DNA from 2 places in the Streptomyces sp. NPDC006235 genome. Region 1 is predicted to be linked to the other one. Evidence: riboswitches for the same ligand, from Rfam matches in the RefSeq annotation. Region 1 holds a riboswitch; the other holds the start of a gene.
What was found. A riboswitch is a leader RNA that binds a small molecule or an ion and turns the genes downstream of it on or off. The one in region 1 is predicted to bind S-adenosylmethionine.
Positions count from the first base shown of each region.

Region 1 (3,402 bases):
CTCGGCGCACGCGGTGAACGCGTCCGCCCAGCGCTGCGTGAGGAAGCCCAGCCGGTCCGCGCCCAGCATGCCGCGCAGCACCTGCCCGGCCACGTCGTCCGGCAGCATCCGGAAGTACTCGGGCGGCGCCCACGGCGTGTGCGAGAAGTGGCCGATCCTCAGGTCCGGCCGCAGCTCGCGGAGCATGCCCGGCACCAGGGTGAGGTGGTAGTCCTGCACCACGACCGCCGCGCCCTGCGCCGCCTCCTCGGCCAGCGCCTCGGCGAACGCCCGGTTGTACGTCTCGTAGGACGCCCACTGGCGTCGGAACTCCGCGTCGAAGACCGGCTCCAGCGGCGTCTGGTAGATCATGTGGTGCACGAACCACAGCACCGAGTTGGCGATGCCGTTGTACGCGTCCGCGTGCACGTCGGCCGGGATGTCCAGCATCCGCACGCCGTCCTCGCCGACGCCCCGCCGGACCGCCTCCCGGTCGCCGTCGGACAGCGCCGAGCACACCCACAGCGCGTCCGCGTCCGAGCCGATCGCGGACAGCCCCGAGACCAGCCCGCCGCCACCCCGCTTGGCGTTCAGCGAACCGTCATCGCCCACCGCGTACGAGACCGGACCGCGGTTGGACGCCACCAGCACCTGTGCAGCACCGTACGTCGAAGCCATACGCCTCAACCTAGCCCGGCCCGGAAACGCTCAAACGTGCGGCCCCGCCCCACCCGGCCGAAAACGACCCCGGTCAGGCCGCTCTCCGCGCCTGGTACTCGGCGATCTCCACCATCGGCGGACGCTCCTCGGTGTCCACGGAGTACGTGCGCGGCTCGAAGCCGTCGCCACCCCGCTCGAACTGCGTCAGGGACGGCCGGATCAGATGCCCGCGGGCCAGCCGCAGCTGGGCCGTGCGGTAGATCGCGGCCGCCATCCGGCCCAGCGCCTGCCCGTCCTGGTGCCGGTGCTTGCGCACGCCGACGTCCACCTGGGCGAGGGCGTCCAGGCCCACCAGGTGCAGCGCGTCGACCAGCATGCCCAGCTCGACGCCGTACCCGACGGGGAACGGCAGCTGCTCCAGCAGCGAGCGCCGGGCCGCGTACTCGCCGCCGAGCGGCTGCACGAACCCGGCCAGCTGCGGCCAGTGCATGTTGAGCAGCGGGCGGGCCATCAGCTCCGTGACCCGGCCGCCCTGCCCGGCCGCCCCGCCGAGGGGACGGTCGTACATGCCCTTCACCAGGGCGACGTCCGGGTCGGTGAGCAGTGGTCCCACGATCCCGGAGACGAAGTCGGACGAGAAGTCCTTCAGGTCCGCGTCGATGAAGCAGACGATGTCCCCGCGCGTGACGAGCAGCGAGCGCCACAGCACCTCGCCCTTGCCCGGTACGGCGGGGATCCGCGGGATGATCTCGTCGCGGTGCACCACCGTCGCGCCCGCGGCGGCGGCCACCTCCGACGTGCGGTCGGTCGACCCCGAGTCGACGACGACCAGCTCGTCGACGAGCGGGACCTGCCGCATCAGGTCGTGACGGATGATCGCGGCGATGTCACCGACCGTCTCCTCCTCGTTGAGCGCGGGCAGCACCACACTCACCGTCTGGCCCGTGCGCTGCTTGGCGGCCAGGATCTGGTGGAGCGGACGATCGGTCGCTGACCAGGAACGGGTGCTCAGCCAGCGCTCGACTTCTTCCAGCACCGTGGCGGCTCCTCTGCGTACTCTCGGCGGGACGGACTGTGACCCATCTCGCGGTTCGGACGACTATCTCAACTGTCCTGGTCGTCGGTTACAGTCTTGAACAACGCGGATGACCATCGCATGTCCGGGGTCAACCGTTGTTTACAACCGAATACAGCTCATCCAGAGGGGCAGAGGGATACGGCCCGATGAAGCCCCGGCAACCCTCCAGCCGACACTCGTAGGTCACTGTCGACCGCTCCGCGAGGTCCCGGCTCGGGAAGGTGCCAAATCCGTCTCACGGCGAGATGCGTCGTGAGGAAGATGAGGAAGGGCCTCGCCTCACATGGCTGTGCAGACTGTTGCAAGCACCACCGACTCCACCGTAGACCTCGGTCCCGCCGCGGCGCTGAGCTGCCGCGAGTGCGGTCACCGCGTACCCCTCGGCCCGGTCTTCGCGTGCGAGGAGTGTTTCGGTCCGCTGGAGATCGCCTACGACTTCTCGGCCTACGACACCGAGGAACTGCGCAAGAAGATCGAAGCGGGACCCGCGAACATCTGGCGCTACGCCCCGCTGCTGCCGGTCCCGGCCGACGTGGCGACCAAGCCGAACATCAACCCGGGCTGGACCCAGCTCGTCAAGGCCGACAACCTCGCGCGCGAGCTCGGCGTCGAGACGGGCAAGCTCTTCATCAAGGACGACTCCGGCAACCCGACGCACTCCTTCAAGGACCGGGTCGTCGCCCAGGCCCTGGAGGCCGCCCGCGCCTTCGGCTTCACCACGCTGTCCTGCTCCTCCACCGGCAACCTCGCCGGCGCCGTGGGCGCCGCGGCGGCCCGCGCCGGCTTCCGCTCCTGCGTGTTCATCCCGCACGACCTGGAGCAGGGCAAGGTCGTCATGGCCGCGGTCTACGGCGGCGAGCTCGTCGGCATCGAGGGCAACTACGACGACGTGAACCGCTTCTGCTCCGAGCTGATCGGCGACCCGGCCGGCGAGGGCTGGGGCTTCGTCAACGTCAACCTCCGGCCGTACTACGCGGAGGGCTCCAAGACCCTGGCGTACGAGATCTGCGAGCAGCTCGGCTGGCAGCTGCCGGACCAGATCGTGGTGCCGATCGCCTCCGGCTCACAGCTCACGAAGATCGACAAGGGCCTGCAGGAGCTGATCAAGCTCGGGCTGGTCGAGGACAAGCCGTACAAGATCTTCGGCGCGCAGGCCGAGGGCTGCTCGCCGGTGTCGACGGCGTACAAGGCCGGCCACGACGTCGTACGCCCCCAGAAGCCGGACACGATCGCCAAGTCGCTGGCGATCGGCAACCCGGCGGACGGGCCGTACGTGCTCGACATCGCGCGGCGTACGGGCGGTGCGGTGGAGGACGTCGACGACGAGCAGGTCGTCGAGGCGATCAAGATCCTCGCCCGGACCGAGGGCATCTTCGCGGAGACCGCCGGTGGTGTGACCGTGGGTGTGGCGAAGAAGCTCGTCGAGAACGGGGTGCTCGACCCGTCGAAGACGACCGTGGTGCTGAACACGGGGGATGGTCTGAAGACGCTGGATGCGGTGGCCGGGACCGGGCTTACTGCGACCATTCGTCCCAACCTTGATTCGTTCCGTGAGGCTGGGCTCGTCTGATCGTTGTCTGCTGCGGGCCGGTGGGGGTTGGTCGCGCCCACGCGGCGGAGCCGCACATCGACACAGCCCCGCGCCCCTGGGGCGCGCCCCAGCCGTAGCTGCAAAACAAAACCGG
Region 1 is NZ_JBEXSR010000019.1:46,643-50,044, forward strand. Features, by position in the region: gene ABZ192_RS22540 (trehalose-6-phosphate synthase) at 1-657, opposite strand, end outside; gene ABZ192_RS22545 (glucosyl-3-phosphoglycerate synthase) at 731-1,675, opposite strand; SAM riboswitch class I at 1,831-1,985, shown strand; gene thrC (threonine synthase) at 2,001-3,287, shown strand.

Region 2 (3,402 bases), on a different contig from region 1:
TACTACGGCGAGGGAGCCCAGATCCCGAAGCCGACCGCCGAGGAGTACCGGGAGATCACGAGCGGCCACGGCCACCACTGATCACTGCTTCGCCACGCCACTGAAGGGCCCCGTCCGGTGTTCGGACGGGGCCCTTCGCGGTGCCCCGTGGCTGGATAGGGTGGACCTCGTTGAGACTCTCGTCCCGTAGTGCGGGACGCCTGACCCTGGAGCGGCTTATGAGCGCTGTGACCCCCGCTGGAGGCGACACCGCGGCGGGCCGCTCCTGGCCCCTGCTGTTGAACGGTCTGCTGGACGGCAGGGACCTGACCGCCGACGACACCGCGTGGGCGATGGACCTGATCATGCGCGGCGAGGCGACGGACGCCCAGATCGCCGGACTCGTGGTGGCGCTGCGGGCCAAGGGCGAGACCGTCGAGGAGATCGCCGGGTTCGTCCGCGCGATGTACGAGCACGCGAACGTGATCGAGGTGCCGGGCCCGGCCGTCGACATCGTCGGCACGGGCGGCGACGGGGCGAAGACCGTCAACATCTCCACGATGTCCGCGATCGTCATCGCCGGCACGGGCGCGAAGGTCGTCAAGCACGGCAACCGCGCGGCGTCGTCGGCGTCCGGCGCGTCGGACGTACTGGAGAAGCTCGGCGTCAATCTGGAACTGCCGACGCACCGGGTGGCCCAGGTCGCCGAGGACGCGGGGATCACCTTCTGCTTCGCGGCCAAGTTCCACCCGGCGATGCGCCACGCGGGCGCGGCGCGCGGCCAGTTGGGCGTCCGGACGATCTTCAACGTCCTCGGTCCGCTGACCAATCCCGCGAAGGTACGTGCTCAGGCCGTCGGTGTCGCGGATCCGCGCATGGCACCGATCGTCGCGGGCGTCTTCGCCGAACGCGGCCACTCGTCCCTGGTCTTCCGGGGCGACGACGGCCTCGACGAACTGACCACCACCGCCACGTCCAGAGTGTGGGTCGTCCGCGACGGCAAGGTGACCGAGGAGGCCTTCGACCCGCGCGACGTGGGCCTCGAACTCGTCCCCGTGGAGGCCCTGCGCGGCGCGGACGCCTCCTACAACGCGGAGGTCGCCCGCCGTCTGCTGGACGGCGAGCCGGGCCCGGTGCGCGACGCGGTCCTGCTGAACTCGGCGGCGGCGCTGGTGGCCCTCGAACCCGGCCCGGGAACCCTGGCCGAGCAGATCAGCGCCGGCATGGCGAAGGCGGCCGTGTCGATCGACTCCGGGGCCGCCAAGCGGACCCTGGAGCGGTGGGTGGCGGCGAGCAACGCGTAGGGCCTTTCTGACGCCGGTGTCCCGCAATCCGGACGCGGGTTGCGGGACCTCGATCGTTCTCGTAGGTTCCTTTCCAGGTCATGAGTGACAGTCATGAGGCCCCGGCCGACTGTCCGGCAACCCTCCGTCCGTGGCGGGGTGCCCCGGGTGAAGACCAGGCCGCAGGCAGCGAGGTCTGTGGCAAGCGCGTGACGAGGAGTCTCTCGTGAACCAGCGAATGCGATAGGGCCGCAGAGCCCCGCCTCCGCACCCCTCTTTCCTTCACCCCCGCTTGAGCCACGTGCTCGCGGGCGGATTCCACCTGACTTCACGGGAGTTCCGCCATGTCCGTCTCCACCGTTGCCGCCGCCTCGTCCGTTTGTGCCCCGCTGCCCGTTCTGGGTGCGGACGTCACCGTTCCGCTCGTCACCGGTGGTGAGGTCACCTACGCCGCGCTCGACTACGCCGCCAGCGCCCCGGCGCTCCAGCGGGTCTGGGACGACGTCGCCGCCTACGCGCCGTACTACGGCAGCGTCCACCGCGGTGCCGGGTACCTGTCCCAGCTGTCGACCGACCTGTTCGAGAACGCCCGCCGGACGGTCGCGGAGTTCCTCGACTGCAGGGACGGTGACCAGGTGGTCTTCACCCGGTCCACCACCGACTCCCTCAACCTCCTCGCCGCCGCGCTCCCGGCCGGCTGCCAGGTCTTCGTCTTCGAGACCGAGCACCACGCCTCCCTGCTGCCCTGGCGCGAGGCCCGCGTCACGTACCTCGACGCCCCGCGCAGCCCCCGCCAGGCCGTCGAGACCCTGGAGCGCGCCCTCGCCGCGAGGGACCCGCACGGCCCGGCCCTCGTCTGCGTCACCGGCGCCTCCAACGTCACCGGCGAGCTGTGGCCCGTACGGGAGCTCGCGGCGGCCGCGCACGCGCACGGCGCCCGGATCGTGCTCGACGCCGCCCAGCTGGCCCCGCACCACCCCGTGTCCGTCGCCGGCCTCGGCGTCGACTGGGTCGCCTTCTCCGGGCACAAGCTGTACGCGCCGTTCGGCTCCGGGGTGCTGGCCGGACGGGCCGACTGGCTGCGCGAGGCCGAGCCGTACCTCGCGGGCGGCGGCGCCAGCCGCAAGGTCACCCGGCACACGGACGGGGGAGTGGACGTGGAGTGGCACGACAGCGCCGCCCGTCACGAGGCCGGTTCGCCCAACGTCATCGGCGCCTACGCCGTCGCCTCCGCCTGCAAGGCGCTGACGGAGGCCGGCTTCGACACGCTCGTCGCCCGCGAGCAGTACCTGGTCGCCAAGGTGCGGGAGGGGCTCGCCGACGTCCCCCAGGTGCGGTTCCTGTCCCTCTTCGGGGACGACGCCCCGCGCGTCGGTGTGCTCTCCTTCGTCGTCGAGGGCTGGAACAGCTCGCACTTCGCCGCCGCGCTCTCCGCCGAGTACGGCATCGGCGTCCGGGACGGGCTGTTCTGCGCCCACCCGCTGGTGCGCACGCTGCTTGGCAGCGACCCGCAGACGCAGGGCGAGTGCGGGTCGCCGGAGGCGGCTCCCGGCGAGAAGTCCCTCAACGCCATCCGGGTCAGCTTCGGCGCGGGCACGCCGGACGAGCACGTGGAGCGGTTCGTACGGGCCGTGCGGGAGCTCGTGACGGACGGGGCGCGGTGGAACTACCGCACGGAGGACGGGCGTTGCGTGCCGGACACGTCCGCCTGAACCGCCTCGGGGGTCAGGGGTAGCCGCGTGCCGAGGACGATCATCCGCAGGGCGCGTTCCGTGGCGTCGGTGAGCAGTTCGCTCGCGCGCAGCAATGCCTCGGCCAGTTCCATCGGGGCGGGCAGGATGCCGTGGCAGGCGTCCACGCCCGGCACCTCGTGCGCGCCCTCGCCGAGCGTGCCCGCCAGGGCCAGGACCGGGCGGCCGTGGAGCTTGGCCCTGCGGGCCACCTCGGCGGGGACCTTGCCGCGGGGCGTCTGGTGGTCCAGGGCGCCCTCGGCGGTGATCACCAGGTCGGCGCCGGCCAGCCGGGCGTCCAGGTCGAGGTGGTCCAGCAGCACGTCGAAGCGGGGCAGGAGACGGGCGCCGAGGGCGGCGAGGCCGGCGCCCAGCCCGCCGGAGGCTCCGGTTCCGGGGCCGTACCGGAG
Region 2 is NZ_JBEXSR010000081.1:7,303-10,704, forward strand. Features, by position in the region: gene ABZ192_RS42280 (cytochrome bc complex cytochrome b subunit) at 1-81, shown strand, start outside; gene trpD (anthranilate phosphoribosyltransferase) at 219-1,283, shown strand; SAM riboswitch class IV at 1,360-1,476, shown strand; gene ABZ192_RS42290 (aminotransferase class V-fold PLP-dependent enzyme) at 1,607-2,974, shown strand; gene ABZ192_RS42295 (glycerate kinase) at 2,929-3,402, opposite strand, start outside.
Region 2: linked by a shared signal. The riboswitch ahead of ABZ192_RS42290 (aminotransferase class V-fold PLP-dependent enzyme) and the one ahead of thrC (threonine synthase) in region 1 are both predicted to bind S-adenosylmethionine.